4 regions of the Arthrobacter sp. 05N425 genome follow, and region 3 is predicted to be linked to each of the others. Evidence: riboswitches for the same ligand, from Rfam matches in the RefSeq annotation. Region 3 holds a riboswitch; each other region holds the start of a gene.

Region 1 (5,703 bases), on a different contig from region 3:
CACGCCCGGCCCGGAAGGAGGGACCAAGTGAACATCGCAAGCTTTGCCCCGCTCGCCGTCGTCCTCCCCATCCTGGGGGCCGCCCTGACCTTCCTGCTGATCCGGCAACCACGGGCGCAACGGACCGTCAGCATTGCCCTCCTCTCGCTGACGCTACTGCTCGAATGCCTGCTGCTGGCCTCCGTCTGGCAGGGCGGCACGGCGGCGGTCAACATCGGCGGCTGGCTGCCGCCCTGGGGCATCGTGATGGTGGTGGACCAGTTCTCCTCGCTCATGCTGGTGGTGTCCTCGACCGTCAGCCTTGCCGTGCTGGTCTACGCCACCGGGCAGGGCATGGCCGACGGCGACCGCGACGCGCCCGTCTCGATCTTCCACCCCACCTACCTGATCCTGGTGGCGGGCGTGTCCAACGCGTTTCTCTCCGGTGATCTCTTCAACCTCTACGTGGGCTTCGAGATCCTGCTGACCGCCAGCTACGTGCTGATGACCCTGGGCGGGACGGGTCCGCGGATCCGCGCGGGTGTGACGTACGTGGTGGTCTCGGTGGTCTCCTCGGTGCTGTTCCTGATCGCGATCGCCATGATCTACGGCGCCACCGGAACCATCAACATGGCGGACCTTGCCATCAAGCTGATGGATCTGGACCAGGGCACCCGGAACCTGCTGCACGTGCTGCTGCTCGTGGCGTTCGGCATCAAGGCCGCCGTGTTCCCGCTGAGTTTCTGGCTCCCGGACTCGTATCCGACGGCCCCCGCCCCGGTCACCGCAGTGTTTGCCGGCCTGCTCACCAAGGTGGGGGTCTACGCCATGGTCCGGACCGAGACCCTGCTCTTCCCGGGGGACACGTTCAACACCCCGCTGATGGTCGCTGCCCTGCTGACCATGGTGGTGGGGATCCTGGGCGCCCTAGCGCAGAGCGACATCAAGCGACTGCTCTCCTTCACCCTGGTCAGCCACATCGGTTACATGGTGTTCGGCCTGGCGATGTCGTCCGTGGCGGGGCTGGGGGCCGCGGTGTTCTACGTGGCGCACCACATCACCATCCAGACGAGCCTGTTCCTCGTGACCGGCCTGATCGAGCGCCGCGCCGGGAGTTCCTCGGTGGACCGGATCGCCGGGCTGGCCAAGCTCTCGCCGCTGCTGGCGGTGCTGTTCTTCGTGCCGGCCATGAACCTGGCCGGGATCCCGCCGTTCTCCGGATTCCTCGGCAAACTGGGCCTCCTGCAGGCCGGCGTCGCCCTCGGCACCCCGCTGGCCTACGCACTCGTGGCCGGCGGCGTGCTGACCAGCCTGCTGACCCTGCTGGCCATCGCACGCGTCTGGAACCGCGCCTTCTGGCGCAAGCCCGAGGACGCCGAACACCCCGATCCCGTGCTGCTCGCCCCCCCCGCCGACGCGGCCACCGGCCACCGCGCGGGCCAGCAGAACGTGACCCTGCTGCCGCGGACCATGGTGGGCTCCACTCTGGGCCTGGTGCTGTTCGGGGTGGCGCTGACGGTGTTTGCCGGGCCGCTCTTCCGGGTGGCGGACCAGTCCGCCGGGGAGATGCTGAACCGGTCCGCCTATATCCAGGCCGTGCTTGGGGACGAGGCGCCGGTTCCGGTAATCGCCCAGCCGATGCGGCAGGAGGGCGGCAAATGACACGGAAGAGGGTCTCGCTGCGCCAGGAGCTGCCGCTGCTGGTCTGGCTCGTTATTGTCTGGGGTGCCCTGTGGCAGGACTTCAGCGCCGGAAACCTGCTCTTCGGCGCCCTGATCGCGGTGGTGGTGGCCCGGCTGTTCTACCTGCCGCCGGTGGAACTGGGGGGCCGCTTCAACGTGCTGCGCGCCGTGCCGTTCGCGCTGGTCTTCCTGGCCAAGGTCGTGGCGGCCAGCTTCCAGGTCCTGTACCTGGCCGTGGTCCGTGGTCCGCGGGTGATCAGCGCCGTCATAGCCGTCCCGCTCCGCAGCCATTCAGACCTGCTGGTGACCGCCACGGGACACGTCATCTCCCTGATCCCGGGGTCCGTGGTGGTGGAGGTGGACAGGTCCACGTCCACGCTCTACATCCACGGCATCAACGTCCGAGACGCCGAGGACGCGGCCAAGCTCCGCAAGGAGGTCCGCGACACCGAGGCCGGGCTGATCCGGATCATGGGCACCAGGGCCGAACTGTCCGCACTGAAGCAGGAGGCCGGGGCATGATGCCGCTGGTTTTGACCATTACCGCGGTCGTGCTGTCGCTCGCCGCGGCCGGCGCGATCATCCGCATTGCGCGGGGGCCCTCGCTGCTGGACCGGGTGCTGGCCGCCGACGTGCTGCTGGCCATCCTAGGCGCGGCGCTGTGCATCGACATGGCCGTGAACCGGCACCTGAACAACCTGATGCTGCTGGTGTCCATCTCGATCATCGGCTTTGTCGGTTCGGTGACGGTGGCCCGATTCGTTGCCGACCGGAGGAAGCAGCCCAATGAGTCCTGACACGATTTCCGCCGACGCCGTAATCGACACCGTCTCGGCCGTGTTCATGGTGGTCGGGGCGCTGATGTCCCTCGGCGCGGCCATCGGCCTGCTGCGGTTCCCCGACCTCATGAGCCGGATGCACGCCGCGACTAAGCCGCAGGTGCTGGGGCTTTTCCTGCTGCTCTGCGCCGTGGGGCTGCAGCTGCGCACCTGGTGGGTGTGGCCGGTGCTGGTGGTCGCGTGGATCTTCCAGCTGCTCACAGTGCCGGTCTCCGCCCACATGGTTGGCCGCGCCGGCTACCGCACCAAGCACCTGCACCCCGAGCTGCTGAGCGCCGACGAGCTGGAAGCCGTGGTGCAGCAGGCGGCCGGCAAGCGCGGATTCACGGACGACGACGACGAGTAACGCCGCCGGCGGCGATATGGCTTAGACCAGGTCCTGGGTCTTGGCGAAGCGGGTGATTGCCCGCTGCGTGCCGCGGTTGGCGAGGACCTGGATGATGGCGCTGACCGAGGCCGAAATGAGGGCGAATGTCAGGGCCTGGCGCAGGGTGGTGGGGACGTCGTCGTCGTGGCCCTTGGGCGGCTTGTTGCCGGTGGTCTTTTCCCAGACGGTGTCGACTACCTTGGTGCCGACGAAGCCGGCGAGGAGGCTGACGCCGGTGCCAAGCAGTTTGATGAAGATGTTCATACTTCGTACTCCTTGCGGGAGGAAACAGGGCTTCCCCTAGCCTAGCGTCCCCGGGCGGCCGAGGATTTCGGTCAGTGCCTCGACCACCAGCTCGTGGTCGTCCTTCTGCGGCAGCCCCGACACCGTGACGGTGCCTACCACCCCGGTTCCGCGCAGGTAGATGGGGAACGAGCCGCCGTGGGCTGCAAACTCCCGCTGGTCGAACCAGGCGTTGTCCTCGATCCTCTGACCGGCAGCGCGCGCCCGCAGGCCCACCAGCAGCGACGGGACTTCATACCGCACCGCGGTGCGCTGTTTGGCCTTGATCCAGCGCTCATTGTCCGGGGTGGCRCCCTCCAGTGCGGCGTGGAAGAGGACCTGATCGCCCTTGCTGATGTCGATGGCGATCGGGTAGGAGCGCTGGCGGCCGAGTTGGACCAGGAGGAGGCCCAGGTCCAGCGCGTCGTCCTTGCTGAAGGACCGGAACTGCAGTTCGTCGATTTCGGCCAGGATGCGGCCGATGAGCGCGGCCAGGGATCCCGGCGGCTGTGGTTCCGCGGAGTCCGGGTCGTACTCGGGGGAAGGCACTGGTGCGTCGGTCATGGGACTCAGCTTCCGTTAGGTGGCCGCCGCTGCGCAAGCCCAACTGACTCGCAGTTGTTGCCGTTATGAGCCCTCAAAACGACAACGACTGCGAGTCACTTGGGAGTGCCGCCGGGTGTAAACTAAGCCAGCCCACAAGGGCGATTTAGATACGACAGGGGAGCGCCGCCGTCGGGCATCACTGGAGAAATCCAAGGTAACCGTAGGTGGGCGCTGAGAGTGCGGACAGCCGCAGACCCTCGAACCTGATCCGGTTAGTACCGGCGCAAGGGAGTCGAGTTCTCAGGGTGCCCGGCACCCGTGGCTAAGGCCGCGGTGCCGCCGGAGCACCCTCCCCTCCTGTACCTCAGGAGGACGATATGACTGACATTTCTGCGAAGCAGACACTGACCACCGGCAAATACAGCTGGCGCGTGGTCGACATTGTGGTGGCCGCGTTGATCGCTGTTGCCGGCGGTGTGATTTTCTGGGCCTGGTCCCAGGGTTCCAACCTTGTTTCCGTCCCGCTCAACGCGGTCTACCCGCCGCTGACCGGGCTCTACGCCGGCGGCTGGATGATCCCGGCGGTGCTAGGCATGCTCGTTATCCGCAAGCCCGGGGCGGCGCTGTTCTGCGAAGCGGTGGCCGCCACCGGCGAGCTGATCATGGGCTCGCAGTACGGCACCACCGTGCTGATCTCCGGCATCCTGCAGGGCCTGGGCGCCGAACTCATCTTTGCCGCGTTCCTGTACAAGAAGTTCAACCTTCCGCTGTCCCTGCTGGCCGGTGCCGGTGCGGGCCTGTTCTGCGGCCTGAACGACTCCTTCCTGCCCTGGGGCTGGAACATCGCGTACGAAACCGGTGACAAGCTCGCCTACATCGTCTTCTGCGCCATCTCCGGAGCGGTGATTGCCGGGGGACTGTCCTGGCTCGCCACCCGCGGCCTGGCCAAGACCGGGGTGCTGGCCTCGTTCGGGTCCCGCAAGGCGGCATCGGAACCCGTCTTCTCCTGATGCCCGCACACGCATGAGATCTGTCGACGACGTACGCCCGGCCGCGGTCAGCGCCCGCGGCTGGGGCTGGCGGCACGCCGGCCGGGCCCGGCCCGCCGTGAGCGGCCTGGACCTGGACATCCGCCCGGGCGAGCGCGTGCTGTTGCTGGGCCCGTCCGGCGCCGGCAAGTCCACGCTGTTGCACGCCCTGGCCGGTGTGCTGGGGGACAGCACTGCGGCAGCCGCGTCCGCTGGTGCTTCCGCTGATGCCGAGGACTCCGATGAGACCGGCAGCCTGCTGATCGACGGAGCCCCGCCCAGGGCCCGGCGCGGGCGGGCCGGGCTGATGCAGCAGGACCCGGAGACCCAGGTGGTGCTGTCGCGGCTCGGCGACGACGTGGCCTTCGGGGCCGAAAACCTCTCGGTCCCCCCGGCGGACATTTGGCGGCGGGTGGGGGAGGCGCTCGACGACGTCGGGCTGGGCGGCCTGCCGCTGCAACACCCGACGTCGTCGCTCTCCGGCGGCCAGAAGCAGCGGCTGGCGCTCGCCGGGATCCTCGCGATGCGGCCCGGGCTGCTGCTCCTCGATGAGCCCACCGCCAACCTTGACCCGGCCGGTGTCCTGGAGGTCCGCGACGCCGTGGGACGGTGCCTGGACAAGACCGGGGCCACCCTGGTGGTGGTGGAGCACCGGGTTGCTGTCTGGAAAGACCTTGTGGACCGGATCGTCGTGCTGCAGCCCGGATCCGCCACGGACTCCGCCGTGCTGCTGGACGGGCCCCCGGACCTGGTCCTGGAGCAGGCGCGGGACATGCTCATCTCCGCCGGCGTCTGGGTGCCGGGCCATGTGCCCGCCACCCGGGCCCGCCGCGGCCGAACAGGACCGGAAGGGGACGCCGGGGCCGGCCAGCTGCTGCTGGCCGCAGAGGAACTGGCCGTGTCCCGCGAACGGCCCCGCCGCACCGGTTTGCTGCGGGGCTTCAGCACGGTACCGCCCGTCCCGGTGCAGTCCGGCCTCA
Region 2 (5,703 bases), on a different contig from region 3:
CCCCGAGCTGCTCTACGGCGAACCTGACCTGACCATCAAGGTGGTCCGCGACGTTTTCAACGAGGACTTCTCCAAGCTGATCGTCTCCGGCGAGGAAGCCTGGGACACCATCGAGGCCTACGTCACCTACGTGGCACCGGACCTGGTGGGCCGGCTTGAGAAGTGGACCAAGGACACAGACATCTTCGCTGCGTGGCGCATCGACGAGCAGATCCACAAAGCACTGGACCGCAAGGTCTTCCTGCCCTCCGGCGGCTCGCTCGTGATCGACCGCACCGAAGCCATGACCGTGGTGGACGTCAACACCGGCAAGTTCACCGGCAGCGGCGYCAACCTCGAGGAAACCGTCACCAAGAACAACCTCGAAGCGGCCGAGGAAGTCGTCCGGCAGCTGAGGCTGCGTGACATCGGCGGCATCATCGTGATCGACTTCATCGACATGGTGCTGGAATCCAACCGCGACCTCGTGCTGCGACGCATGGTGGAGTGCCTGGGCCGGGACCGGACCAAGCACCAGGTTGCCGAGGTGACCTCGCTGGGCCTCGTGCAGATGACCCGCAAGCGGATGGGCACCGGGCTGCTCGAAGTCTTCGGCGAACAGTGCGAGGCCTGCGCCGGCCGCGGCATCGTCACCCACGACGAGCCCGTGGAACACCGCCGTGCCAACACCGTCGCCGCAGAACACCACGTCCCGCGGACCGAGCACCAGCCCGCCGCACGCAGTGAGCGCAAGCGTCGCCGCGGCAAGGGCGGCCAGGGCGGCGAAGCCATGCCGTCCGCACCCGTCGCCGTGCACGCCGAGCCCACCGAGGCGGAGCGCCACGCCAAGGCAGAGGCGACGCGCGCCGCGCTGGCCAACATCGCCGCCGCGGCGCACGCTGCCCACCTGCACGACGGTGAAGCGACAGCAGCTCCCGACGCCGAAACCCGCCAGGCCGCGCTCGACGCCGCCGTGGAACTCGCTTCGTCGGAGGAGGCGGCGGGTCGTCCCGCGGCCGTGCTGACCTTCGGCGGCGAACAGGTTGCCTTGCCCTTCGTCGAGCACGCCGAGGAAACCCCGCAGCCCGCGCTGACCCTGGACCTGCTGACCGAAGCGTTCGCCCACCTGGGCGACGCCGAGACCGGCAAGCCAGCCGCCGCGGCTCCGGTTGCCGAGTCGCCCGCAGCCGAGGTTCCCACGGCCGAGCACGCGGCGGAGCACGCTGCGCCTGCAGCTGCAGCGCCGTCCCGCGCCACCCGGGGCCGCGGCCGCGCCAGGACGGCGCGGATCCAGCCGCCGAGTGTACGTACCGCCGAGGCCGAGGCCCCGGCCCGCCAGGAAGCCCGCAAGGCTCCTGCGGCCCAGGCCCCGGCCCGCCAGGAAGCCCGCAAGGCTCCTGCGGCCCAGGCCCCGGTACGCCAGGAAGCCCGCAAGGCCCCTGCGGCCCAGGCCCAGGCCCCGGACACCACCGGACCCCGACGGGTGCGCCGGAACCGGAGCGCCAGCCGAGCCCAGGGCGCCGCCAACGAGACGTCCGTGCAGCAGCGCGAGACCGCTCCGTCGGTTGAGGCCGTCTCGGTCCATGAGGCCAAGGCCCCGGAGCCGGCGAAGGTGACCGCCAAGCCCGCCGCCAACGAGCCGATCATCCTCGGCGTCGGCGTCCCGGCGTCGGAGCTCTAGGACCAAGCAGGCACCACCACTCGCGGGTTCCGTCCACGTAACATCACGTCGACCCCGGACGGAACCCGCGAGGGCGTTAAGGGGACAGGCTGAAATTTAGCGGGGTTGCCGGCGAGGAACGCTAGGCTGGGGGACTGACACGGGGTGCCGCGCATCGAGCCGGCTGAGATCCAGACCCGTTGAACCTGTCCGGTTAGCACCGGCGAAGGGATGTCTCTTGTCTTCAACAACCCAGCCTGCATCGGCGCAGCCTGCATCTAGCCGAACCTCAGCCATCCTGCAGTCCGTCTTCCCGGAGCCCGACGGCGGGGCCCCAACGCCGCCGCGGATTCCGCGGGTGCTGGCCATCGCGGGCTCGGACCCCTCCGGCGGCGCCGGCATCCAGGCCGACCTGAAGAGCATTGCCGCGAACGGCGGCTACGGGATGGCTGCCATCACGGCACTGACCGCCCAGAACACCCAGGGCGTCCGGTCGGTGCATGTACCGCCGGCAGCGTTCCTGACCGCCCAGCTGGAGGCCATCAGCGACGACATCACCATCGACGCCGTCAAGATCGGTATGCTCGGCGACGACTCGGTGATCGACGCCGTCCGGGCCTGGCTCGAAAAGGTGCGCCCCGGCGTCGTGGTCCTGGACCCGGTGATGGTGGCGACGAGCGGCGACCGGCTGCTCCAGGAATCGGCCGAGACCGCGCTGCGGGCCCTCTTGCCACTGGCGGACCTCATCACACCGAACCTGGCCGAGCTGGGCATGCTGCTGGGAGCGCCGCCCGCCGCGGACTGGGCCAGTGCGCTGGAACAGGGCAAGCGGCTCGCGGCCCTGGCCGGCACCACGGTGCTGGTCAAGGGCGGCCACCTGCCGGTCGACGGCGCCCAGAACGACGGCGGTTGCCCGGACGCGCTCGTCAACACCGGGGGACTGCTCGGCCAGGAGACGGTGGTGGTGCCGGGCGAGCGGATCGACACCCGCAACAGCCACGGCACCGGCTGCTCCTTGTCCTCGGCGCTGGCCACAGTCCAGGCCCGGACGGGGGACTGGGAGGCGGCGCTGCGGGAGGTCAAGCCGTGGCTGCTGGGTGCGTTGCGGGATGCCAGCCGCCTGGAGGTCGGATCCGGCAACGGACCCGTGCACCACTTCCACCACCTGCAGCACGCTGCGGCACCCCAGCTTCCTGCCGAGGGCGAGTTCGCCACGCTGCTGGCAGGGCACGCGGCGGACGGGCTGGACGCGATCTACGGCCTGGACTTCATTCGGGGGCTCGCGGACGGTACCTTGCCGGAACCCGAGTTCGCCTACTACCTCGGCCAGGACGCCCTGTACCTCAACGGCTACTCCCGGGTGCTGTCCCGCGCGGCGGCCCTGGCGCCGTCGGAAGCCGAACAACTCTTCTGGTCCCGCTCGGCGCAGCAGTGCCTCGAAGTCGAATCCGAACTGCACCGGAACTGGCTGGCCGGCCGCGCCGTCGAGACCCAGCTGGGACCGGTGACCAAGGCGTACGTGGACCATCTGCACGCGGCATCGCTCGCCGGCAGCTACGGCGTGCTCGTGGCCGCGGCGCTGCCGTGCTTCTGGCTCTACGCGGAGGTCGGCGCCACGCTGCATCGCGAGTTCCTCGCTGCCGGCGCACCGGCAACGCATCCCTACGCGGAGTGGCTGCGCACCTATGCGGACGAGGCCTTCGCGGAGGCGACGCGGCAGGCGATCAGGTACACGGACGCGGCGGCCGGTAGAGGCTCCGAGGCGGAACGCAGCGCCAGGCGGTGGCGTTCAGGCAGTCCTCCCGCTACGAGGCGGAGTTCTTCGACGCGCCGAGGCTGCACGCCTGAGCCGCGCTACGCGAAGCAGCCGGTAGGATAGTTGGGCGCGGTTCCGGAAGTCGCTGCGGCACCATAACTTTGGCCCCCGGGCGCAGGGTGTGGCGTCCGTCACGCACTACCTGCCGGGACCAGCCTCGTTTGCGGCCGAAGGCAAAATTAGCGTAGTCTAGATCTTCGGTGCTTACGCCAACACTTGGGTTATGACCTTGAGGAACAGTTCACCCGTATTACGGGCAGGACTTTTCCGCAGGATAGCTCATGGGTTCCCCCGGGGAATCCACCGGCGTTGAGGCACAGCGTGAGCCGGTCCAAGCATTTGGGCCCCAGGTTCCGCACGCAAATCTAGTAATAAACGTCGAGAGAAGTGAGTTCCCCAGTGGTGTACGCGATTGTCCGCGCAGGCGGCCGCCAAGAGAAGGTTTCCGTTGGAGACTTCGTTACCCTGAACCGCGTCCCCGGTGGAGCCGGCAGCACCTTTGAGTTGCCCGCACTGCTCCTGGTGGACGGTGACAAGGTCACGTCTGCAGCCAAGGACCTGGCCAAGGTAACGGTTACGGCTGAGATCCTCGAAGACCTCCGTGGTCCGAAGATCGTCATCCAGAAGTTCAAGAACAAGACCGGTTACAAGAAGCGCCAGGGTCACCGTCAGGAACTGACCAAGGTCAAGATCACCGGTATCAAGTAACTAACGTTACTGTTCAGGTTTTCAGCAGATTCCCCAGAATTTTAAAGGCAGGCATTTCAAATGGCACATAAAAAAGGCGCGAGCTCCACTCGCAACGGTCGTGACTCCAACGCCCAGTACCTCGGCGTCAAGCGCTTCGGCGGCCAGGTAGTTTCCGCAGGCGAGATCATCGTCCGCCAGCGTGGCACCCACTTCCACCCGGGCGCCGGCGTTGGCCGCGGCGGCGACGACACCCTGTTCGCACTGACCCCCGGCGCTGTCGAGTTCGGCACCCGCCGTGGTCGTCGCGTTGTGAACATCGTGGCTGCTGCAGCTGCAGAGTAACAACAAGTTCTAAATCGGTGGGGCGGACCAGTAGGTCCGCTCCACCGGTGTTTTAACCGCATTACAATCATCTTGGGCCCCTTGCGGGCCCGAGGAACAGCACTGAGGAGATCCACGTGGCGAGCTTTGTAGACCGGGTAGTACTGCACGTATCCGGCGGTACCGGCGGCCATGGCTGTGTCTCCGTCCACCGCGAGAAGTTCAAGCCCCTCGGCGGTCCCGACGGCGGCAACGGCGGCAACGGCGGCGATGTCATCCTGCGCGTGGATCCCCAGACCACCACCCTGCTCGACTACCACCACGCCCCGCACCGGCACGCCACCAACGGCGGCCCCGGCATGGGTGACTGGCGCGGCGGCAAGAACGGCGAGACCCTGGTCCTGCCCGTACCCGAGGGCACGGTCGTCAAGAGCAAGGACGGCACCGTCCTGGCCGACATGGTGGGCGAAGGCACCGAGTACGTCGCCGCTGCCGGCGGCATCGGCGGCCTCGGCAACGCCTCGCTGTCCTCGCAGAAGCGCCGGGCCCCCGGCTTTGCGCTGCTGGGCATCGAGGGCGAATCCAGCGACATCGTCCTGGAGCTGAAGTCCATCGCGGACATCGCCCTGGTCGGCTTCCCGTCCGCCGGCAAGTCCAGCCTGATCGCCGCGATGTCCGCCGCGCGGCCCAAGATTGCCGACTACCCGTTCACCACCCTGATCCCCAACCTCGGCGTCGTCCAGGCCGGCGACGTGCGCTTCACCATCGCCGACGTCCCGGGCCTGATCGAAGGCGCCAGCGAAGGCAAGGGCCTGGGCCATCACTTCCTGCGCCACGTCGAACGCTGCGCCGCGCTCGTGCACGTGCTGGACTGCGGCACGCTGGAATCGGACCGTGACCCGCTCTCGGACCTCGCCGTGATCGAAGCCGAGCTCGAAAAGTACGCCGTGGACATGAGCTACGCCGGCACCGACGGTGAAGTCGTGCCGCTGAACCACCGCCCCCGCCTGATCGCCCTGAACAAGGTCGACCTGCCGGACGGCAAGGACATGGCCGAGTTCGTCCGCCCGGAACTCGAAAAGCGCGGCTACAAGGTCTTCGAAATCTCCGCCACGAGCCACGAGGGACTCCGCCAGCTGGGCTTCGCCATGGCCGAGATCGTCAAGGCCGCCCGCGACGCCGTGGCCGCCACGCCGCCGAAGGTCCAGGCCCCCGTGCTGCGCCCGCGCGCCGTCAA
Region 3 (5,703 bases):
TCACGGTTTGGCGAGGCGAACGGGCCTGGACGGGAGCGGCGCCGGGGCCCCTACAGGAACTCGGCGCGTCCTTCCATCGCGGACGACGCGAGGGCATGCTCGCGGCGCGGGATCCGGCCGGCCCGCCGCGCCAGCCGGCCGGCGATGACGGCGTGCCGGAACGCCTCACCCATCAGCGCCGGGTCCTGGGCACGGGTCACGGCGGTGGCGAGCAGCACGGCGTCGCAACCCAGTTCCATCGCGAGCGCGGCGTCGGAGGCGGTGCCAATTCCTGCGTCGAGCACCACCGGCACCGAGGCACGGGAGACGATGAGTTCAATGTTGTGCGGATTCAGGATGCCCAGGCCGGTGCCGATCGGGGCGCCCAGCGGCATCACTGCCGTGGCGCCGAGGTTCTCCAGCCGGAGGGCCAGGACCGGGTCGTCATTCGTGTAAGCGAAGACCTTGAAGCCGCGCGCCACCAGCTGTTCGGTTGCCTCCACCAGTTCCAAGGCGTCGGGCAGCAGGGTGTGCTCATCCGCGATCACCTCGAGCTTCACCCAGTCCGTCTCCAGCGCTTCGCGGGCCAGTTCGGCCGTGAGGACGGCGTCCCGGGCGGTGAAGCATCCGGCGGTGTTGGGCAGCACCCGGATGTTGTGGTCCGCCAGCAACTGGAACAACGAGCCGCTCTCGGCCGGAGAGTAGCGACGCATGGCCACCGTCGTGAGTTCCGTTCCGGAGGCCACCAGCGCGGCTCCGAGGCCGTCCAGGCTCGGCGCACCGCCGGTGCCCATGATCAGGCGGGAGCCCAGTTCCACTCCGTCAACCGTCAGCAGATCCCGGCGTGCCTGCTGCGTTTCCTGCATTGCTGTTGCTTCCATGCCCTCTATCCTCCCTGTACTGCCGTAACGAGTTCGACGTCGTCGCCCTCGGCGAGCGCGGTCGCGTGCCACTGGCTGCGCGGCACCACCTCGGCGTTGCGGGCGACGGCGACGCCCAGTTTCCGGCCGTCCGTGGCCCGGCCGTCGGCGGCCAGCGTCCGGCCGGTCACCCCGCTGACCAAGGCGCTGATAGTGGCGCCGTCGGCGAGGGCGTGCTGCGCTCCGTTGAGCCTGATATTCATGCTGTCGTCCTGTCTTTCGCTGGAGCGTCCGCGGGTGAAGCGTCCCGCTCGGATGAGCCGGGGGCTGGAGAAACCGGGCGGCGGCTGGAGAAGCGGTCCGGGCGGAAGCCCTCCCAGCGCCGGTCCGGCTCTCCGTCCAGCAACGCCCGGCAAATGGCGGCGGCCGCCGGGGTGAGCAGGACCCCGTGCCGGAAGAACCCGGTGGCAACGATGAGTCCCTCGACGTCCTGTCCGGATCCGGCGCTGGCCACGCGCCCCAGGAGCGGGGCGTTGTCCGGGGTCCCGGGCCGTGCCCGCGCCGTGGCCTCGAGCAGTTCCAGCTCGGCAACGGCCGGGACCAGCTGCTGGGCATCGCGCAGAAGCTGGTACACGCCGCCGGCAGAGACGGCGCCAGCCTCGGAGGGCGCATCCTCCCGCTGGGTTGCGCCGATCACGACCGTGCCGTCCTCCCGCGGGACGATGTAGACCGGAACCCCGCGGACCAGGCCCCGCACGGTCGAGCGCAGCAGTGGCCGGAGCCGTGCCGGGACCCGGAGCCGCAGGATGTCCCCGTAAACCGGACGCAGCGGCAGGGACAATCCCCCGGGCAGGCCCTGCAGTTCCGCCGCGGCCAGACCGTTGGCTACGACCGTCTCGCCGGCGCGGAGCTCTCCGCCGCCCTCGAAACGGATGCCGGCGACGCGGCCGCCGCGCCAGAGCAGCCCGGCCGCGCGGCGGGGCACGGCCGTGAACCGGCTGTCGGCAGCCAGCAGTGAACCGATCCTGGCCAGCAACCGGCGCGGATCCACCTGGTGGTCGGCCGGGATGTCGAAGGCGCAGGAGATACCGGGGCTGAGCAACGGTTCGCGGCTGCGTGCTTCACGGACGGTCAGCGGCTCCACGGCCAGGCCGCAGGCCTGCTGCGCGGCCCGCAGGTCGGCGAGCGCCCGGCGGTCGGCCGCGTCCGCGCCGACGGCGAGGGTCGGCGTCGTGAGATATCCAGTGCCGCCGCCGTCAGTGCTGCCGCCGGCCAGGCCGGCGGCGAACTCCGGCCACAGCCCTGAGGCTTCCAGCATCAGGGCCAGTAGCTCCTCCTCCTGGTAGTGGAGTTCACTCACGGGCGCCAGCATGCCGGCGGCAGCCCAGCTGGCGCCGGTGCCGGGGGCGTCGTCGACCAGCGCGACGGTACGGCCCGAACGGCGGGCCTCCCAGGCGATGCCGTGGCCGATCACTCCCCCGCCGATCACGATGACGTCGTAATAATCCGAGGATGGGCCCGGTGGTGTGGCGGGTGGTGCGACGGATACGTCCATGGGTTCCTTCCCTACGCCGGTACTAGCCGGATCAGGTCAAGCGGTCGGCTCTGACGCCCTCTCAGCCCGTCGGACGTCTGGCGGCCCGCGCGGGCTCCCGCGGTATGCGCCCAGTTTAGAGGAACTAGGCTTGGGGCATGAGCCAGGATGTCCACACCACCGCCCGCCTGTACCTGTGCACCGATGCCCGGAAGGAGCGCGGTGACTTCGAGGACTTCGTTGACGCCGCCTTTTCCGGCGGCGTCGACATCATCCAGTTGCGGGACAAGTCGCTGGAGGCGGCCGAGGAGCTTGAGCTGCTGGAGGTCCTGCACTCCGTGGCGCGGCGGCACGGCCGGCTCTGGGCGGTAAACGACCGTGCCGACCTGGCCTCACTGGCAGGGGCGCCGGTGTTCCACATTGGGCAAAAGGACATCCCGTTCGCCGCGGCACGGGATTTCCTGGGCAAGGGCACCGTGATCGGCATGTCCACGCACACGCCGGAACAGGTGGATGCGGCCATCGCGGCGTCCCCGGGCCGGGGCGGGCTGGACTACTTCTGCGTGGGCCCGGTCTGGGCCACCCCCACCAAGCCGGGCCGCGCCGCCGTCGGGCTGGACCTGGTGCGCTACGCCGCCGCGGCGATCGGCCGGGCCGAGGCCGCCGACGTCGGGAAAGTCGCCGGGGTGGTGCCGTGGTTCGCGATCGGCGGCATCGACCTGGGCAACGTGGCCCAGGTGGTCGACGCCGGAGCCAGAAGGATTGTGGTGGTCCGGGCGATTACCGAGGCCGCTGATCCTGCCGGGGCCGCGCGTGCCCTGCTCGCCGCGCTCGACGCCGGGGCGGACGCCGACGCCGACGTCCACAGCGGCGCCGCGGACAACTAGCCGGCTAGTCCCAGCTCTGACATCCGACGGGAATGGGCGGCGGCAAGCTCGGCGGTCAGGGCGCGGGCGAGTTCACCGGCCCGGTCCTCGTCCGTGCCGGTCAGGCCGCCGAGGAAGGCGTGCTCCACGCTGACCCGCTGGGCCTGGGTAAGCGCTTCGCCGAGCAACCGCCGAGCCCACAGGGCCAGCCGGGACGCCAGCCGCGGATCGTCGGCGAGCGCGGCCTTGAGCCGGTCCCGCAGCACCACCGTCGCGTCCCCGGCCGCCTGGACCAGTTCGATCAGCCCGGCCGTCCCGGCGTCGACATAGCCCGAAATGGACCGGTAAAAGTCCGCGGAGACCGTGTCGATCACGTAGGCCTTCATGAGCGACTCGTGCCAGTCGGCGGGGCGGGTGCGCTCATGGAAGTGGTCCACCGAAGGCTGGAACGGCAGCATGGCCTCCTCCGCGTCAATGCCCATCTCCGCCAGCTTCGCGCAGACCAGTTCAAAATGCTGGAACTCGATGACGGCGAGGCCGCCCAGCACCGCCCGGTCGTGCAGGGTGGGCGAATACCGGGCGTCGGAGGAGAGCCGTTCGAAGGCCGAGAGCTCCCCGTAGGCCATCACGCCCAGCAGGTCCCGGAGGAAACGGTTGTAGCGGGCGGGCTCGGCCGGGGAGGTGCTCATGCTTCAAGACTAGTAGCGGAAATCGGGCTAACCTGATTCCGTGTCTCATCATCGCCTGACTCCGAGCGTCCGCCAGCAGAAGAACCAGCTTGCCCAGGCGCTCAACGCACTGCGCACCGTCCTGGAGCTGCCCGGGCCGTTTCCGGAAGCCGTGCTCCGGGACGCCGAGGCGGCCGTCGCCTCCCACGAGCTGCCGGAACTGGATTTGACTCACGTGGAGTTCGTGACCATCGACCCGGCGTCCTCGACGGACCTGGACCAGGCCTTGTTCATTGACCGCGCCGGCGACGGGTACAGGGTTTTCTACGCGATCGCCGACGTCCCGTCCTTCGTCGCCCCCGGCGGCGCGCTCGACGCCGAGACCCGGCGCCGCGGCCAGACGTTCTACACTCCGGACGGCCGCATCCCCCTGCACCCCGAGGTCATCAGCGAAGCGGCCGGCAGCCTGCTGGCGGGCCAGCTCTGCGCGGCCTTCGTCTGGGAGTTCGAGCTCGACGCCGCTGCCGAGGTCTCCTCCGTGCTGGTCCGCCGGGCACAGGTCCGCAGCCGGGCCAAGCTCAGCTACCAAGGTGTGCAGGCCGAACTCGACGGCGGTACCGCGGACCCCGTTCTGCAGTTGCTCAAGGAAGTCGGCAGCAAGCGGGTGGAACTGGAGCGCCTGCGCGGCGGGGCCAGCCTGAACATGCCGGAGCAGGAGATCGAGCAGCTGCCCGACGGCGGCTACCGGATCGTCGCGGCGCCGCCGCTGCCGGTGGAGGACTGGAACGCCCAGATTTCGCTGATGACCGGCATGGCCGCAGCGGAGCTCATGCTGCAGGGCAAGGTCGGCATCCTGCGGACCATGCCCGCCCCGGATGAGAGCTCGCTGCGGCACTTCCGGCGCCAGACCGGCGCACTCGGCAAGCCCTGGGACGGCCGGATCAGCTACGGCGAATACCTTCGCACCCTGGACCCCACCGACCCGCGCCAGCTTGCCATCGTGCACTCGGCCGGGATGCTCTTCCGCGGCGCCGGCTACACCCACTTCGACGGCGCCGTCCCGGAGGACGCCATCCAGTCCGCTATCGGCGCGGCGTATGCCCACTCCACCGCCCCGCTGCGGCGCCTGATCGACCGCTTCGTCCTGGTCATCTGCGAGGCCCTGTCCAACGGCGCCGAGGTTCCGGGCTGGGCCCGCGAAGCCCTCCCGTCGCTGCCGGCCATCATGGCGGCTTCGGACCAACTGGCCGCCAAGCTGGAGCGGCTGTCGCTGGACACCGTGGAGGCGGCCCTGCTGAGCAACCACATCGGGCAGGAGTTCGACGCCGTCGTGATCTCGGGCTCAAAGCCCGCGAAGAACGGCGGCACGAACGGAAACGGTAAGGGCAGCAACGGGAACGGGAAGAGCAACGGGAACGGCAATGGCCCGTCCGGGATCGTGCAGATCGCCGAGCCCGCGGTGACCGCACGGTGCCCCGGCGAGCTGGAGCCCGGCACCCAGGTCCGGGTGCGGGTCGTATCCTCGGACATCGCCACTCGGGAGGTCCGGCTCGAACTCGTGGGCTGATGTTACGCCCGGCTTGCGCCCCGCAGCCGTGCCACTGGCGCGCCGCACCGCGGGCCCCGGTCGAGGTTCCGAACGGCGAACAGCTAGACTGGAAGGGTAGTAATGGATGCCCGGTCGTTGATTTCCATGTTTTTCGAATTCAACAAGCCCGCCCCTACGCGATCTTGAGACACACCCGCTGGTCCCAGTGCCAGCATTTAGATAGCCCGCGATCGGCTTCCACTGGACT
Region 4 (5,703 bases), on a different contig from region 3:
AGGCACGGCGCGCCGCTGGCCCCAAGGCTGTGCCCACCGGTGCGGCCTTCGGCCAGCAGGGCGGGGAATTCGACCCGTCCCAGTTGAACCTGCCCAAGGGTTTCGACAAGTTCCTCGGCGGCAGCAAGTAGCGGAAGCCACCTTGGCGCCGGCCGCATCTCGGTGGCCAGGATGCCGGCGTGCAGGATGTCGTCGGCTTCGATGACGGACCGGTGCCATAGGCTTAGGGCATGTTCAAGCAGCGCGTAGTTTTCGTCCACGGGGCCGGCAGTTTTGGCGCCGCGGCGTGGCCGAAGCAGCACGGCATGGCGCTGAGCTACGACGCCTTGTTCCTGCGGCGGCACGGCTTTGACGCCGTCGCCGAGCCGCAGGAGACGGACTTCGCCGCCGACGCCGCAATTGTGCTGCGGGCCCTGGCCGACGACGGCCGCGGCGCTGCCGGCGGCCACGTGGTGGCCCATTCGCAGGGTGCGATCGCGGCGATGATGGCGGCCGTCGAACGCCCCGACCTGGTGCAGTCGCTGACCCTGGTGGAGCCGGCCTGCCTGTCCTTGACCGCGGAGCTCCCGGCCAGCGCTGCGCACCGGGCGCTCATGCAGCCGCTCTTCGACGTCCGGCACAGCCTCAGCGACGACGACTTCCAGCGGGAATTCGTCCGCCGTGCCTTCGCCGCCGGCGCCCCGGGAGCCATGACGCCGGAGGCCCTCCGGGCGGCGCGCCGGCTGCGGCTGCAGGCACCGCCGTGGGAAGCGCCGCTGCACATCGTTCCCGGCGTGCCCACCCTGGTCCTTACCGGTGGCTGGGAGCCGCTCTACGAGGAAATCGCCGGCTACCTGAGGGAGACGGGCGCCCTGCACCGCACCGCACCCGGAGGGCACCGGCCGCAGGACTCAAAAGAGGGCGACCGCGCCATCCGCACGTTCATCGCCGACGTCAACCGCAGCCGGCACGCCCACGCCTCGTAGGAGTGGCCGGCCGGACGCCTACCCCGCAGGGCAGGCGCCCGGCCGCGGCCTAGGGCTGTGCCTGTGCCTAGGCCTGTACCGCTGACTGTGCGCCCACGGTGGGCTCGGGCAGGTAGACCTTGCCTCCGGCCGCCAGAAATTCGTCGCTTTTCCTCCGCATTCCGTCCGCCAGCTGTGCCAAGGCTGCCCGGGAATCCGCCGAACCGTACTCGTCCCGGATGTCCTGGCTGATCCGCATGGAGCAGAACTTCGGCCCGCACATCGAACAGAAATGGGCTGTCTTAGCCGGCTCCGCCGGCAAAGTCTCGTCGTGGAATGCCTCAGCCGTCACCGGGTCCAGGGACAGCGCGAACTGGTCCCGCCAACGGAATTCAAACCGGGCCTTGGATAGGGCATCGTCGCGTTCGTGCGCTCCGGGGTGGCCCTTGGCAAGATCGGCGGCGTGGGCGGCGATCTTGTAGGTGATCACGCCGGTCTTCACGTCGTCCTTGTTGGGCAGGCCGAGGTGCTCCTTCGGCGTGACGTAGCACAGCATGGCGGTCCCGTAGCGGGCGATCTCGGTGGCGCCGATCGCCGAGGTGATGTGGTCATAGCCCGGTGCGATATCCGTGACCAGGGGCCCCAGCGTGTAGAAGGGCGCGCCCTTGCAGAGTTCCTGCTGGCGCTCCACGTTTTCCCGGACGAGGTGGAACGGCACGTGTCCCGGGCCCTCCACCATGACCTGGACATCGAAGTCCCAGGCCCGTTGCGTGAGCTCCGCCAGGGTGTCCAGTTCGGCGAACTGGGCAGCGTCGTTGGCGTCCGCCGTCGACCCCGGCCGCAGGCCGTCGCCGAGTGAGAAGGCGACGTCGTAGCGGGCGAAAATTTCGCACAACTCGTCGAAATGCGTGTAGAGAAAGTTCTCCTGGTGGTGTGCGAGGCACCACCCAGCCATGATGGAACCTCCGCGGGACACGATGCCGGTGACCCGGTTGGCGGTCAACGGGACGTACCGCAGCAGCACCCCGGCGTGGATCGTCATGTAGTCGACGCCCTGCTCGCACTGTTCGATCACCGTGTCACGGAAGATCTCCCAGGTCAGGGCGTTTGCTTCGCCGTTCACCTTCTCCAGTGCCTGATAGATCGGGACGGTGCCGATGGGGACGGGCGAGTTGCGGATGATCCATTCGCGGGTCGTATGGATGTCGTCCCCGGTCGAAAGGTCCATCACCGTGTCCGCCCCCCATTGCGTGGCCCATTGGAGCTTGTCGACCTCCTCGGCGATGGAACTGCTTACCGCGGAGTTGCCGATGTTCGCGTTGATCTTCACCAGGAACGCCTTCCCGATGATCATCGGCTCGGACTCCGGGTGGTTGATGTTGCTTGGGATGATGGCCCGGCCGGCGGCGACTTCGCCGCGGACAAGCTCGACGTCGCAGTTCTCCCGCAGCGCGACGAAACGCATCTCCGGTGTCACGATGCCGTGCCGCGCATAATGCATCTGGGTAACCGTTCGGCCTTCGACGGCGCGACGCGGCTCGGGCGGTGCGCCCCGCCATTCAGCCGAGGCGGCGCCGCGCCTGACCGCGGACTTGCCGTCGTCGAGCAGAGTGCGTTCCCGGCCGCTGTACGGCTCCGTGTCCGCGCGCCCGGCGATCCAGTCACGGCGGAAAGCGGCGAGTCCCACCACCGGGTCGCTGCCCGGGCCCGCGGTGCGGTAGACCCGGAACGGAGGATTCCCGACGCCGCCAGGGGACGGTGCCAGGGCGATTTCGGTTACCGGGACGCGGATCCCGCCGTCCTCGACGTACGCGAGGGCATGCGACTTCAGGGACTGCGTCACGGTAGCTGCTGCGGCGCTGTTCCCATTCTGGGCAGGGCTCTGCTGTGGATTTGTTGCGCTCAAAGAGATACTCACTTCCTTCGCCGGCATTACCCGGACAGGTTCAACGGTCGCAGGCTGCGTCAGCCCGATCTCAGCCCCTGCAAGGGCACCCGTGTGGTCGTAGACGAAGCTACCACAGCCCGACGGGAAGCCGTCGAGGGGCTGGGGGGCTGGGCAGGCTTGGCCCGCGGATCGCGATGCGGATTAGGCTTTAGGCCATGAGCGGCATCATCGAGTTCAGCGGCCCGGTCCTCACCGGAGCCGACCAAGAGCGGCGCGGGCTGTGGGCCGTGGACGGCCGCCTGACCTTCCGGCGCCCCGCGGCCGCGCCGGACCTGGTCCTGGACGGTTGGGTGATCCCCGGGCTGGTCGATGCGCACTGCCATATCGGGCTCGGACCCGGCGGGGATGTTCCCGAGGACGTTGCCGAGCGGCAGGCCCTGACCGATCGCGACGCCGGTACCCTGCTGGTCCGCGACGCCGGCGCCGTTCATGACACCCGCTGGATCCAGCAACGGCGCGAGCTGCCACGCATTCTCCGCGCCGGGCGGCACATCGCCAGGACGCGGCGGTACCTGCGGGGCTTCGCCGTCGAGGTGGAACCCGAGGACCTCGTGGAGGCCGTACGCAAGCAGGCCCGCGCGGGGGACGGCTGGGTCAAGCTGGTGGGGGACTGGATCGACCGCGACGCCGGCGACCTCGCTGCGAGTTTCCCGGCCCGGAGCGTCAGGGACGCGGTCCGGGCCGCCCACGACGAAGGCGCCCGCGTCACGGCGCACTGCTTCGCGGAGGACACCCTCGATGACATGCTCGACGCCGGCATCGACTGCATCGAACACGGAACCGGGCTGCTTCCCCGGCACTTGCCGCGCTTCGTCGAACAGGGTGTCCCGATTGTCCCCACCCTGATCAACATCGCCACTTTCCCGGACATCGCGGCCCAGGCCAAGGCAAAGTTCCCCCGCTACGCGGCGCACATGCTGGGGCTCTGGGAACGCCGCGCCGAACGGATCCTCGAGGCGTATGAGGCCGGGGTCGCCATCTACGCCGGGACGGACGCGGGGAGTGTGATCAAGCACGGGCGCATCGTCGACGAACTTGAGGCCCTGCACGGCGCCGGGCTCCCCGCCGGCGCCGCCCTCGACGCAGGGGCCTGGGCCGCCCGCGACTGGCTCGGAGCCGACGCGATCACAGAAGGTGCCAGTGCCGACGTCCTGGTCTGCGCCGAGGATCCGCGCGGGAATCTCGGCACCCTGCGCGAGCTCAGGGGCATCGTGCTCCGCGGCGAACTGGTACAGGGGAGCATCCCCGGCCATTAGGAATAAATTGAAGCTTCAAGTAATTTAACTCTACGAGGGTCGCCGAAGGTCGGGGGCCACAGAACCACCGGAGCGTTTCAATGACCGTAGAAGCCAGCACCCAGGATCTCCTTCCTGCCGAACTCACCATGGGCACCGTGATGCTCAAGGTCGGCGACATGAAGCTGATGACGGACTACTACCAGCGCGCCCTCGGCCTCGACATCGTTGCCGAGCAGGACGGCGGGCTCTACCTCGGACGCAAGCTCAAGCCGCTGGTCCACCTGGCACCGGCACCCGGGCTGAACCTGCCCTCCCGCGGCGAAGCCGGCCTCTTCCACACCGCCCTTCTCTTTGAGGACCAGCCCTCGCTGGCCGCCACCGTCGCGTCCGCCGCGCAGTATGAGCCGCAATCCTTCACCGGCAGCGCCGACCACCTTGTCAGCGAGGCCTTCTACTTCAATGACCCGGAGGGCAACGGTATCGAGCTCTACTGGGACCGCCCCCGCGAAGCCTGGTCCTGGGACGGCAAGAACGTCGTGATGGACAGCCTGGCCCTGCCGCCGCAGCGCTACCTCGAGCAGCACCTCACCGAGGCGTCGCTCGCCGGGCAGCGCGAGGCCGACGCCGGCGTCGGGCACGTCCACCTGCAGGTCGGCGACGTGCAGTCCGCGCACGACTTCTACGTCGGCACCCTCGGCTTTGAGAAGACCGCGGGCTGGCACGGCCAGGCGCTCTTCGTCTCAGCCGGCGGCTACCACCACCACATGGCCATGAACGTTTGGAACAGCCGCGGCGCCGGCCCCCGCCGTGACACCCTCGGCCTCGGCGAAGTGCTGGTTGAAGTACCGTCCGGCGACGACGTCGGCGCCCTCGCCGACCGCCTCAAGACCGCGGGCGTCCAGTCGCACCACACCGGAGCCGAGCTGCGCTTCGAGGATCCGTGGCGCAACAGCATCCGCGTCGCCGTCCGCTGATCATCCGGACATGCCCAGCCTGCAGCGCCAGCGTTGGACATGTCCAATCCTCGAAGCCCACTCCGGGCATGTCCAACTTTCGACGGCAGGGTCCGCGGACATGTCCTGTGTGCGCGTCGGGGAATGGACATAGTGGGATTATGTCCATTGCTCGCGGCCAGGGGTGGGCATTTCCGCTGGCGGGAGTGCGCGAGGCAGGGCGCGGCATGGGGTCGCCCGGTCATGTCCGTCCGCCGATCGGGACGCCGGGCATGTCCATCCGCCGCGGCCAGGGATGGACATAGTGGGATTATGTCCATTGCTCGCGGCCGGGGCAGGGCATGTCCGGTCCGGGCGCGGCCGGGCTGGAGCGGATAGGCTGAAAGCGACGCCAAAAACGCGGCCAGCGCCGCCAACCCTCATGAGGAGCACTTCCTTGGGATTTACTGAAATCTTCGTCGCCACCCATGACGCCGCCCTCAAGCGTGCAGCGGCCCTCGACGGCGGCGCCGCGGTCGCCCCCGGCGCGGTCCGGATTCCGGACATCAGCGACTTCGAAGTCGAACGCCTGGGTGACCTGGCCGGGACTGCCGTGCATGCCGCCGGGGCCGACTATGAGC

What was found. A riboswitch is a leader RNA that binds a small molecule or an ion and turns the genes downstream of it on or off. The one in region 3 is predicted to bind thiamine pyrophosphate.
Region 1: it holds a riboswitch for thiamine pyrophosphate, as region 3 does, so the genes downstream of both, AC1DGE_RS03415 (ECF transporter S component) here and thiO (glycine oxidase ThiO) in region 3, are expected to answer to the same signal.
Region 2: it holds a riboswitch for thiamine pyrophosphate, as region 3 does, so the genes downstream of both, AC1DGE_RS02545 (bifunctional hydroxymethylpyrimidine kinase/phosphomethylpyrimidine kinase) here and thiO (glycine oxidase ThiO) in region 3, are expected to answer to the same signal.
Region 4: it holds a riboswitch for thiamine pyrophosphate, as region 3 does, so the genes downstream of both, thiC (phosphomethylpyrimidine synthase ThiC) here and thiO (glycine oxidase ThiO) in region 3, are expected to answer to the same signal.

Annotation. Positions count from the first base shown of each region.
Region 1 covers NZ_JBFTMU010000002.1:37,330-43,032, forward strand. The annotation lists gene AC1DGE_RS03380 (Na(+)/H(+) antiporter subunit C) at 1-31, shown strand, start outside; gene AC1DGE_RS03385 (Na+/H+ antiporter subunit D) at 28-1,641, shown strand; gene AC1DGE_RS03390 (Na+/H+ antiporter subunit E) at 1,638-2,183, shown strand; gene AC1DGE_RS03395 (MrpF/PhaF family protein) at 2,180-2,458, shown strand; gene mnhG (monovalent cation/H(+) antiporter subunit G) at 2,448-2,846, shown strand; gene AC1DGE_RS03405 (DUF4235 domain-containing protein) at 2,868-3,131, opposite strand; gene AC1DGE_RS03410 (heme-degrading domain-containing protein) at 3,168-3,713, opposite strand; TPP riboswitch at 3,860-4,003, shown strand; gene AC1DGE_RS03415 (ECF transporter S component) at 4,073-4,705, shown strand; gene AC1DGE_RS03420 (ABC transporter ATP-binding protein) at 4,719-5,703, shown strand, end outside.
Region 2 covers NZ_JBFTMU010000001.1:553,798-559,500, reverse strand. The annotation lists gene AC1DGE_RS02550 (Rne/Rng family ribonuclease) at 1-1,660, shown strand, start outside; TPP riboswitch at 1,791-1,888, shown strand; partial or broken gene AC1DGE_RS02545 (bifunctional hydroxymethylpyrimidine kinase/phosphomethylpyrimidine kinase) at 1,935-3,487, shown strand; gene rplU (50S ribosomal protein L21) at 3,855-4,163, shown strand; gene rpmA (50S ribosomal protein L27) at 4,224-4,487, shown strand; gene obgE (GTPase ObgE) at 4,604-5,703, shown strand, end outside.
Region 3 covers NZ_JBFTMU010000003.1:41,493-47,195, reverse strand. The annotation lists gene AC1DGE_RS05835 (thiazole synthase) at 51-860, opposite strand; gene thiS (sulfur carrier protein ThiS) at 866-1,102, opposite strand; gene thiO (glycine oxidase ThiO) at 1,099-2,394, opposite strand; TPP riboswitch at 2,385-2,505, opposite strand; gene thiE (thiamine phosphate synthase) at 2,532-3,260, shown strand; gene AC1DGE_RS05815 (ferritin-like fold-containing protein) at 3,257-3,928, opposite strand; gene AC1DGE_RS05810 (RNB domain-containing ribonuclease) at 3,969-5,474, shown strand.
Region 4 covers NZ_JBFTMU010000001.1:641,645-647,347, reverse strand. The annotation lists gene ffh (signal recognition particle protein) at 1-131, shown strand, start outside; gene AC1DGE_RS03005 (alpha/beta fold hydrolase) at 231-965, shown strand; gene thiC (phosphomethylpyrimidine synthase ThiC) at 1,033-2,877, opposite strand; TPP riboswitch at 2,846-2,953, opposite strand; gene AC1DGE_RS02995 (amidohydrolase family protein) at 3,048-4,148, shown strand; gene AC1DGE_RS02990 (VOC family protein) at 4,229-5,104, shown strand; gene AC1DGE_RS02985 (hypothetical protein) at 5,520-5,703, shown strand, end outside.